DNA from 3 places in the Methylocystis sp. MJC1 genome. Region 3 is predicted to be linked to each of the others. Evidence: predicted binding sites of a transcription regulator. Region 3 holds the regulator's gene; each other region holds the start of a gene.

Region 1 (3,275 bases), 120 kb from region 3:
GCTCGGCGTTAAGCCGCGTCATCGCGAGAAGCTGCGCGAGGCCCATCACCCCATTGAGAGGCGTGCGAATTTCATGGCTGACGGTGGCGAGAAAGCGGGATTTGGCGAGACTCGCGGCCTCAGCCTTTTCGCGCGCAGCCGCAGCGGCGCGCAGCTCCGAGATTTCGTCGCGCAGCCTTTCGAGCTCGGCCTCGATCTCACTGCGCTTTTCCCTTCGCACAGCAAAGAAAATCGCCGCCGCAAGCAGTAGGATCGCAACCAAGACTGCAAGCTCTGTAGCGCTCATGCCGCAACCCGCCCCGCAGTGAGGCCAGCCCGATAGGAAAGCGCCTCGGCAAGATGCGCGCGCGCTATCCGTTCGGCGCTATCGAGATCCGCAATGGTGCGGGCGAGTTTCAAAACCCGGTGGAAGCCGCGCGCTGTCAGGGCAAAACGATCGGACGCTTCCCGAATGAGCGCCGTCCCCGGGCCGTCGAGCTGCGCTACCCGCTCGATGACCGAAGCTGGCGCGGCGGCGTTGGCGAGGACGCCCGGGAGGCCCAGCGCCTCGTAACGCTCCCGCTGCAATGCGCGGGCGCGTGCGACGCGCGCCGCAACCTCGCGGGACCCCTCCGCCGGCGGCGGCAGGACAAGATCCGCAGCGGTGACGGCGGGCACCTCGATTTGAACATCGAAGCGATCGAGCAGCGGCCCCGACAACCGCGCCTGATATTGCGCGACGCAGCGTTCATTAGGCTGCCGGCGACAGGCGAAGCCGGGTTCGAGGGCATGGCCGCAACGGCAAGGGTTCATCGCCGCGACGAGCTGGAACCGCGCGGGATAGACCGCGCGGTGATTGGCGCGGGACACTGCGACCTCGCCGGTTTCGAGCGGCTGGCGCAGACTGTCGAGAACCTGCGGCTGAAACTCCGGCAGTTCGTCGAGGAAGAGCACGCCATTGTGGGCGAGCGAGATTTCGCCAGGCCTGGCGTGGGTCCCGCCGCCGACCAGAGCGGCCATGGAGGCGGAATGATGAGGGGCCCGGAACGGCCGCCGATCGGTGAGCTCCCCCCCGGCGATCTGGCCCGCTATGGAATGGATCATCGAGACTTCGAGCAGCTCTCGAGGCGTGAGAGGGGGAAGAATCGACGGGAGCCTTGCGGCCAGCATCGATTTGCCGGCGCCCGGCGGACCGCTCATGAGTAGATTGTGCCCCCCCGCCGCCGCGATCTCCAACGCTCGCTTCGCGCTCTCCTGCCCTTTGATGTCGGCGAGGTCGGGAAGATCATTGGCGAGCGCGCGCACTGCCGGCTCGGGCCGGGCCAACGCCTGCGTTCCTTTGACGTGGTTGACGAGTTGAATGAGCGAGCGTGGCGCGAGCACCTCCATCTCTGCCGAGGCCCAGGCCGCTTCCGGCCCGCATTCCTTGGGGCAAATCAGCCCCTGCCCGCGCGCATTGGCCGCCACCGCCGCAGGGAGCACGCCGGCGACGGGGGTGAGCGTCCCGTCGAGCGCAAGCTCGCCAAGGACGACAAAGCCTTCCAGCGCATCGGGCGGGATGGCGCCGATGGCCGCCATGACCCCGAGCGCAATGGGCAGATCATAATGACTGCCTTCCTTGGGCATGTCGGCGGGAGCAAGATTCACGGTTATGCGCTTGGCGGGCAGAGCGAGGCCGGAGGCGATGAGCGCCGCCCGCACCCGCTCGCGCGATTCGGCCACGGCCTTGTCGCCAAGGCCGACGACATTGAACACCACAGAGCCGGGGGCAATCTGCACCTGGACATCGACCGGGCGCGCCTCGACGCCTTCAAAAGCGACCGTCGCTAACCTGACCGCCATGAGCAAGGCTCCTAAAAAACCTGCCTGAAACGGAGCCAAATTAACGATCGGGGCTTGATCGTGCAAGAACAATATACGAACATTCGAGCGCATGCTCGTAAGCTTGCCGCATTGTCAAAATTGATTAGGCTCCTGACGTTTTCGGAGAGCCCGAGGAGGAGGCCGATGAAGAATTTACCGACAAGCCGCGCCGCCGCAAAGCTTTTGGCGGCGGCGCTTGTATTTGGCGCGCTCGCCGCAGCCGCGCCGGCTCAGGCGGCGAGATGCGGCAATGGCGCGGGCGGCTTCGAGTCGTGGAAACAGGCGTTCGCCGAGGAAGCGCGCGGACGCGTCGGCGCCTCGGGCGTCGACGCCCTCATGGACACCCACTACAATTCCGCGACGATCGGCGCCGATCGGGGCCAGAAGAGCTTTCATCTATCGCTTGAAGCCTTCATGACGAAGCGCGGGGCCTCGGCCATCGTCGCGCGCGGACGGCAGCTCAAGCGTTCGCAGGCCGCCCTCTTCTCCTCGATCCAGAGCCGCTATGGCGTGCCGCCGGGGCCACTTTTGGCGATTTGGGGCATGGAGACGGGTTTCGGCGCCGTGCATGGCAATCAGCATGCGCTCTCCGCCGTGGCGACGCTCGCCTATGACTGCCGCCGGTCGGAATATTTCACCGACCAGCTCTACGCCGCCCTGGAGCTGATCGACAATGGAAGATTGTCCCCCAGCGCCCGCGGCTCCATGCATGGCGAGATCGGCCAGACGCAGTTCTTGCCCAAGAATATCCTGCAATATGGCGTCGGCAATCTCGACAACGCTTCGGCGGCGCTGACGTCCACGGCGAATTTTCTGCATGCGCATGGCTGGCGCGCAGGAGCGGGCTATCAGCCGGGAGAGCCGAACTTCGCGGCGATTCAGGCCTGGAACGCCGCCTCAGTCTATGAAAGAGCCATCGCCATCATGGGCCGGCAGATCGACGGCGGCGACGAATAGGCGTGGAAAGCCCGCCGTCTAACGGCGGACTTCTCAATTGCTTGCGGCCTTATTCGGCGGCGGTTCTGTATTTATCGGGGTCGTCGCCGTCCTCGGCTTTTTTCCCGTTGGTTTCCGCCGTCGCCTCCTCGCCGGAAGCCTCCGGGGATGGGTCAGTTTCGAGTTCGGGCTCGGGGCCGTCCATCGCCGGTAGCGGCGGCGTCTTGAAAGCCGCAGCGGCCGTCAAGATCTGCGGCGGCGGCTTGCGGCCGCGATGCACGAGATAGATGAGGAAAGCCGCGACGACGCCAAGGCCAAGCGTCAGATAGACGGGCAGATCCCGCATGAAGCTGCGATCCACCGAGAAAGGAAAGCGCGACATCCATTGCTCGCCATGGTCGCCGGTCACAGTGACGATGCCGACGAAATAGCCGCCCTCCTTGAACGTGTGCTCGAAGTTCACCGTGCCGGTCGGATAGACCTTGGGCGGCTGGTAG
Region 2 (3,275 bases), on a different replicon from region 3:
CTCATTTTAATACTCTCGTTTTTACCACTTTTTCGTTCTTATGCGAATACGCGTACGCTCGTCCGCCGAGACTCCCTTCGAAAACGTCGCCCCGACGACGCAACATGAATTCAACAATCGTGTTCGGCACCACCAACCACAATTCATTCGGCCTCATTTCCACCACTTCGACCTCCAAAAATTCGTTTGGTCGGTCCTGGTCTAACAACCTGATTCGATTCCTCATCCCCAAGCCTTTCCAACCACAGAAGGCGCGGCAAACTGATTTTTCCACGGCCTCATCCGCGCGTACGCGAACCCGCTCTACAGCCTGAATCTGCAACGCTGGCCTTCGGCGCTTGTCTACGGCGCCTCTCATATCCGATGCCTATTCTCAAATCATTGACGATACAATAGCGTCGGGATATAGTACGTCTGGTTCTACGCAAGGGCTAATTCATCTCATGGATCATCAGAGGTCTTCTCTCCAAAATACCGGCAACGCCTTCGCAGAGTTTCAAATCCTCGGAACAATTTTCGACATCGCTGTCCTCCCGGGGAAAATTCGTGTGGGCTTGCGATCGAACTATCTACGCCGCGATCGTGCCGGCGACATCGTCGAGGCGCCAGCAGAAAATCATGTCGCCGTCGTTCATCACTCCGCACGACGGTATGTCCAGAAATATGCTGCTCCCGGTCAGCTTGTAATTGCCCGCGGTAGGCTTTCTGGCGAACTGATTGCCGACCAGTTCATCTTGCTTGGCGCTAACGGCCCCTCAGAAGGCTAACTCTACCCCCCGTTCTGGGAATTGCCGCTCTGTAGCCCTTGGGATACCGCGCCGGTCAACGCCTCCGTGCATACAGGCCACGGTATCCCGAGCTGCGCTTGAGCGATGGCAGTTGTCACGTAAGGCACGCAATATTCAATGCTTTGCCAATTACCCGACGCCACGCACATAAACACCTTACAACCAAAGGAAGCGTCCTGCGCAGAAGCAGGGGACGACAACCCGACCAATCTCACAAGAAAACTGCCGACATAATATCTTTTAAGCATCTTTCGCATCGTGGCCTCCTTCGCCATCGACAAACACTATATCAGCTTTTATCCGCTCGCCAACGGTTGGCGCGCCCTCCGGGCCGGGCTCTACTCGCGCCGTCGGCGCTCCCGGAGCCCCTGCGGGTCTCCGCCCTTCGGGTAACGATCCCATCGCGCAAGCATCCTATGTGGTCGCGCAAAGCGCGACGCCGATTCTAAGCAGCGTGCGCCTCCGGCGCACATATTTTTTCGTTCTCGTCTCGACCCATCAGCATAACGCCGTGCTCGCGCGGTCAAGCGCGTAAACGCGCTGCGTCGCAAGCGACGCCCCTTGCGGGTGACTCGCGCTGCGCGCGGCGTTTACGCCGAAGGCGTCGGGACGAGGAACGTCTGCTTTTCGCCACGCCTGCGGCGCGTCGAACAAGGAACATCGGAGCGCGGAACACAAATAAAAACAAAAGGAAAAATCACATTGGCCGCATCTTTTAAATTGACGAATTAATAGAGTGACCCTATATTAAGGGACGTAACGAGGCGATGAGACCTTTCAAAAATGGAGAGAGAAAATGCGTTCTACTAACCTTTTTATCGTTCGTGGTCACACCGGCGCAGAACCGCGAACCGTTGGCAAGGTCGTCAAATTATCCGTCGCAACGAACCGCTCTTGGAAAGACTCTCCCGGCGAGCGTCGCGAAGAAACAGATTGGGTTACGCTGACTTTTCTCAATGAGAAAATCGCCAATTTCGTCGTTGCCAACGTCAAGAAAGGCGACCCCATTTACGCCGAGTGTCGGATTGCCGAAGGCTCTTACAGCAAGGACGGCGTGAAACATTACACGACCGACATAATCGTGAACAATTTCGACCTTCTCTCACCCAAGGCGAGTGACGACGAACAGTCGTAACGATCAACACAAGCGAGCGTCTCCGGGCGCTCGCTTGCCCCCCGCAATCATTCATTTGGACCTTTGGAGAGAGAGCCATGACAACCAAGAAGCAGTCCGAATCGACCAAGGAACCCGTCACGGCGATCCGGCTTTGCCAGCTTCGCCCCGACCCCAAGAACGTGCGCCGCCATGAGAGCGACGCTGGAATTGAAGGATTCGCCGCGACCATCCAGACCGCGGGTCTCTTGCAAAATCTCACCGTGCGCCGCCCGCGCCCCGGCGAGAAGGCCCCCAAAAACTGCTACTTCGTCACGGCCGGAAATCGCCGCCTCAAGGCGCTCAATTTGCTTAAATCGAAGAAGGCGAGCGTTGATGGCGTTCCTGTTACCGTCGACTTTTTTGTTCGCGTCCGCGAGATTGACGAGACCGCCGCCAGCGCCACCGAAGTCTCGCTGATCGAGAACACTTCGCGGGAGGATATGCACCCCGCCGATGCAATCGAAGCATACGGCCGCCTCGCGCGAGAAGAAGGCTTGACCCCGGAAGCCATTGCCGACCGCCACGGCGTTTCTCATATGACCGTCCGCCGCCGTCTCAAGCTCGCGAACGTGTCGCCGAACCTACTGGCCGAGCTTCGCAAGGACGCCATTACGCTTGAGCAGCTTCAAGCGCTCGCGCTTACCGATGACCACGCGGCGCAAGAGGCCGCATGGTCCGACGCGCAAGAGTGGCAGCGCGACCCCGACGAGCTGCGCGCCGCGCTGAGTTCCGAAGCCGCGCTGGCCAGCGATAAGATGGCGCGTTTCGTGACCGTCGAAGTCTATGAGCAGCAGGGCGGCGCCGTGCTACGTGACCTCTTTGACGACGACGAAAGCCGTATCCGCCTCACTGATCGCGCCTTGCTTCATCGCCTTGCCGCCGAAAAGTTGGAACAGGAAGCCGAGGCCGTGCGCGGCGAGGGTTGGAAGTGGGTGGAGACCGCGACCGAGTATAATTACCACAGCGGCGGATTGAGCCGTATCTATCCCAAGGAGATGGACCCTTCGCCCGAAGACGCGACGCGGATCGACGCCATCGACACCCGCTTGCAAGAAATTGAAATCGAAGCTGAGAGCATCGAGGACGACGCCGCCGAAAACAGGCTTTTCAAAGAGCGCGACGACCTCGAAGACGAGCGCGCGGCGATCATGGACCAATACACCGCCTACGACTCCGCCGAAATGGCGACGGCGGGCGCCATCGTTACAATCGACTACAACGGCGCGCTCAGGATCGAGCGGGGCGTAGTGAAACCGGGCGACCGGAAAGAGGCCGCCCGCCTTGCCAATGGCTCGACTGGCGCCGCCGACGAAGCGCCCGCCGCCAATCTG
Region 3 (3,275 bases):
AGGCGATCATGGGCGCGAGCTTTCAGCTTTCCTTCGCCGCGGTTGCGGCGCTCATCGCCATTTACGAATGGCGCGGCGACCAGCTGGCCGAAAGGCGCGGGCAACCGGCGCAGGCCGGCCTTGGCAGCCATCTTGCCGAATGGCGGGAGATGATCGGCGAGCGTTTGCTGCACGGGCCGGGCGCGGCGCTTGTCGCGACGCTCTGCGCGACTTCCGCCACCGCCTCCTTCATGGCCTACGACTTTCACGAGCTGAGCCCTTATGTGCTCATCGGCAATCCGCTGACGCTTGCGGCAATCGAGTTCTTCGCCGTGCCCTGCGCGCTGATCGGCGCGGCGCTCTACCCCTTTGGCCTCGACGGCTTCATATGGCGCTATCTCGAGATGGGAATCGGCCTCGTGATCTGGCTCGCCGGCCTCATCGCGAATGCGCCGGGAGCGAGCCTGCATGTGAAGGCCTTCGCGCCTTGGGCAATGGTTTTTCTTGCGCTCGCCGTGCTGTCCGCCGTGCTGTGGCGGACATGGGTCTGGCGGGCGACGGCCATTCCGCTCGCTTTGATCGGCCTTATGGGAGCGACGAACGCAGCCCGCTTCGACATCGCCATTCCGGCGACGGGAGAGGCCGCTGCTTTGCGACGCCCCTCGGGCGAATTGGCCCTTCTCGGTAAGAAGCCCGGCGCTTTCGCCGCGGAACAATGGTTGCGCGCCGATGCGGATGCGCGCGCCGTCGCTGAGGCGAAAGCGGCGTCCTGCGACGATTATGGCTGCATCGGCAAGGCTGTCGATGGGAGGATCGTCGTATTGGCGACGTCACGAGCGGCGCTTCTCGAAGACTGCCCCCGCGCCGCCATCGTCATCACGCCGCTACGGGCGCCGGAGGGCTGCAAAGCGCCGATCGTGATCGACCGGCGCAAGCTCGCGGAGACGGGCGCCGTCTCGCTGCGAATTCTGGAAGGCGGCGCCGTCGCATGGACGACCGCCCGGGGCGTCGACGAAGATCGCCCCTGGTCGCCCAAACCCGCGCAGGCGACGAAACGCGCAATAGCGCTCGAGGACGAAAGCTCGGAGGAAGCGGAACTTGCGGAGCCGCTGGAGTGATAGCGTGGGTGGCGGATTGGGGTGGCTCATTCCCGACGCCCGAACAAAGAGGCGATCGGCAATCCAGAACAAAACCGCCCAGTCATTGCGAGGAGGCGAAGCCGACGAAGCAATCCAGAGCAGTAATGCGGCCCTGGATTGCTTCGCTTCGCTCGCAATGACGGCGGTGGTCACAGTCAATACTTACGCAGCAGGCTCACCAGCTTACCCTGGATGCGCACCTTGTCCGGCCCGAAGATGCGCGTCTCATAAGCGGGGTTCGCCGCCTCCAGCGCGATCGACGCGCCACGCTTGCGTAGCCGCTTCAATGTCGCTTCCTCGTCCTCGATCAGCGCGACGACAATGTCGCCCGTGTCGGCGTAGTCCTGCTTCTTGATGACGACCGTGTCGCCATCCAGGATGCCAGCCTCGATCATGGAATCGCCACGCACTTCCAGCGCGAAATGCTCGCCGCTCGACAGCATTTCGGGCGGCAGGCTGATGGTATGGCTGCGGCTTTGAATGGCGGAGATCGGCGTGCCGGCGGCGATGCGGCCCATCACCGGAATGGCCACCTGCTGATTGGCCTCGTCCTCGCCGCGCTCATGCAGCGGCCGGACGCGGCCCAGATTGCCTTGAATCACCGAAGGCGAGAATTTGCCGCCGCGCGCGACGCCGCCCCCGCGCGGCGTCGCCGATTCGGGAAGCCGCAAAACCTCGAGCGCGCGCGCGCGATTGGGCAGGCGCCGAATGAAACCGCGCTCCTCGAGCGCGAGAATAAGCCGATGAATCCCGGACTTGGAGCGTAGATCCAGCGCGTCCTTCATTTCGTCGAAAGACGGCGGAACGCCGGTTTCCTTCAGACGCTCGTGGATGAAACGCAGCAGATCGCTCTGTTTTTTTGTCAGCATAACCCGCCCCTCGCGACACGAACCGCCGCGCGCCTCGCCCTCAGGCCGCGAGCCTCAAAACAAATCATGAACGGCTTATAAACGTTCCCGGTGCGTTCCGCAAGAACTATTGCCCAGCCCCGGTTAACAAAAGCTTTTCAAAAGGAAAGCCGCGCCCGAACGAGCGCGGCTGAAAGCAATGCCGATCGGATCGGCTATTTCTTCGCGTTGAGCGCCTTTTTGATCGACGCTGTCGGTCCATTTTCGTCGGCCAGCGCCGACATTTCGCGATGGTGCTCCGGCGCAAGCGCCCGGACGACGGTCGAGGCTTCGTGGCTCTGCGCCGCGGCCTTGGCGGCGGCCATGGTCACGACCGGCGATTTTGCGGCGAGCTGCTGCGCGGCTTTGCCGGTGGCGCGCGCCGGCTTCTCTTCGAGCGCGATTTCGGTCGGCCCCGTCAGCGCCTCGGGACGGCTGGCCTCCCCCGCCTTGGAGGCGAAACTCGGATGCTGGCCGCCGTCTTCATAGACGACGCGCACCGGCTTCACGGTCTGAGAAAGCTCGGCGATCTTCTCGTCGTCCTTAGCGGCCTTGGCGGAAACGCTGGCGACGAGCTCGGGATCGCGTTTGAGGGCCGGACAGGCCGAGACCGGGTCCATCGCGCCGCTCGCCGTCGCATTGAAGACATAGCGGCCGCCGCAATAAGCGACCTGAGGCTCCTGCTTCGTCACCTCGAAAACGTCGTTGCCTTCCTTGAGGTTCTTCCAAAAGCCGATATTCGCGTCGAGCCGGTGCTTGGCGAGATTTTCCGCCGTCATGCGAAACGGATAGGACTGCATCTGAATGGCGCGCTGTCCGCCGTCGAAGCTCGAGCGGGCGATGGCGTAGATCTCGGCGATTTGGGCGTCGGTCATGGAGAAACAGCCCGCCGACGAGCAGGCGCCATGCACCATGATCGTGCCGCCTGTATGGCCCAGGGCGCGGTCGAGCTGGTTCGGATAGCCGACGTTGAACGAAAGATAATAGGAGGAATTCGGGTTCATTTGCGCCGGGGTGATCGCATAGAAGCCCTCCGGCACCTGACGGTCGCCTTCACGCGTCTTGGGGCCCAGCTGGCCCGACCAGCGGCACATGGGGAAGGTCTTGAGATGGATGTAATTGCCGTCCGCGCCCTGTTTCCAGATCTCGAGCTCCGCCTCTTTCTTATAGGCGCGGATCAGCATCGGCGCTTCTTTGGTGGTGCCGAGCTGCTCCATCTTGGCGAGCGTCTCCGGCGGCACGGGCGCCAGCGCACGATGAGAAAGACCGC

Evidence for each region. The regulator LexA, encoded in region 3, represses DNA repair genes until DNA is damaged. The targets are predictions, from matches to a motif close to TGTTCNNNNTGTGTTCNG.
Region 1: OGR47_RS05690 (YifB family Mg chelatase-like AAA ATPase) is a predicted target of LexA. The motif match lies at 1,886-1,903, and genes of this name have one in related genera.
Region 2: OGR47_RS21025 (single-stranded DNA-binding protein) is a predicted target of LexA. The motif match lies at 1,457-1,474, and genes of this name have one in related genera.

Annotation. Positions count from the first base shown of each region.
Region 1 covers NZ_CP107558.1:1,180,630-1,183,904, reverse strand. Annotated here, with positions in the region: gene OGR47_RS05695 (ATP-binding protein) at 1-286, opposite strand, end outside; gene OGR47_RS05690 (YifB family Mg chelatase-like AAA ATPase) at 283-1,821, opposite strand; gene OGR47_RS05685 (lytic murein transglycosylase) at 1,987-2,799, shown strand; gene OGR47_RS05680 (hypothetical protein) at 2,849-3,275, opposite strand, start outside.
Region 2 covers NZ_CP107560.1:82,880-86,154, reverse strand. Annotated here, with positions in the region: gene OGR47_RS21030 (hypothetical protein) at 444-767, shown strand; gene OGR47_RS21025 (single-stranded DNA-binding protein) at 1,585-1,923, shown strand; gene OGR47_RS21020 (ParB/RepB/Spo0J family partition protein) at 2,001-3,275, shown strand, end outside.
Region 3 covers NZ_CP107558.1:1,304,131-1,307,405, reverse strand. Annotated here, with positions in the region: gene OGR47_RS06255 (ComEC/Rec2 family competence protein) at 1-1,097, shown strand, start outside; gene lexA (transcriptional repressor LexA) at 1,274-1,987, opposite strand; gene OGR47_RS06245 (L,D-transpeptidase family protein) at 2,182-3,275, opposite strand, start outside.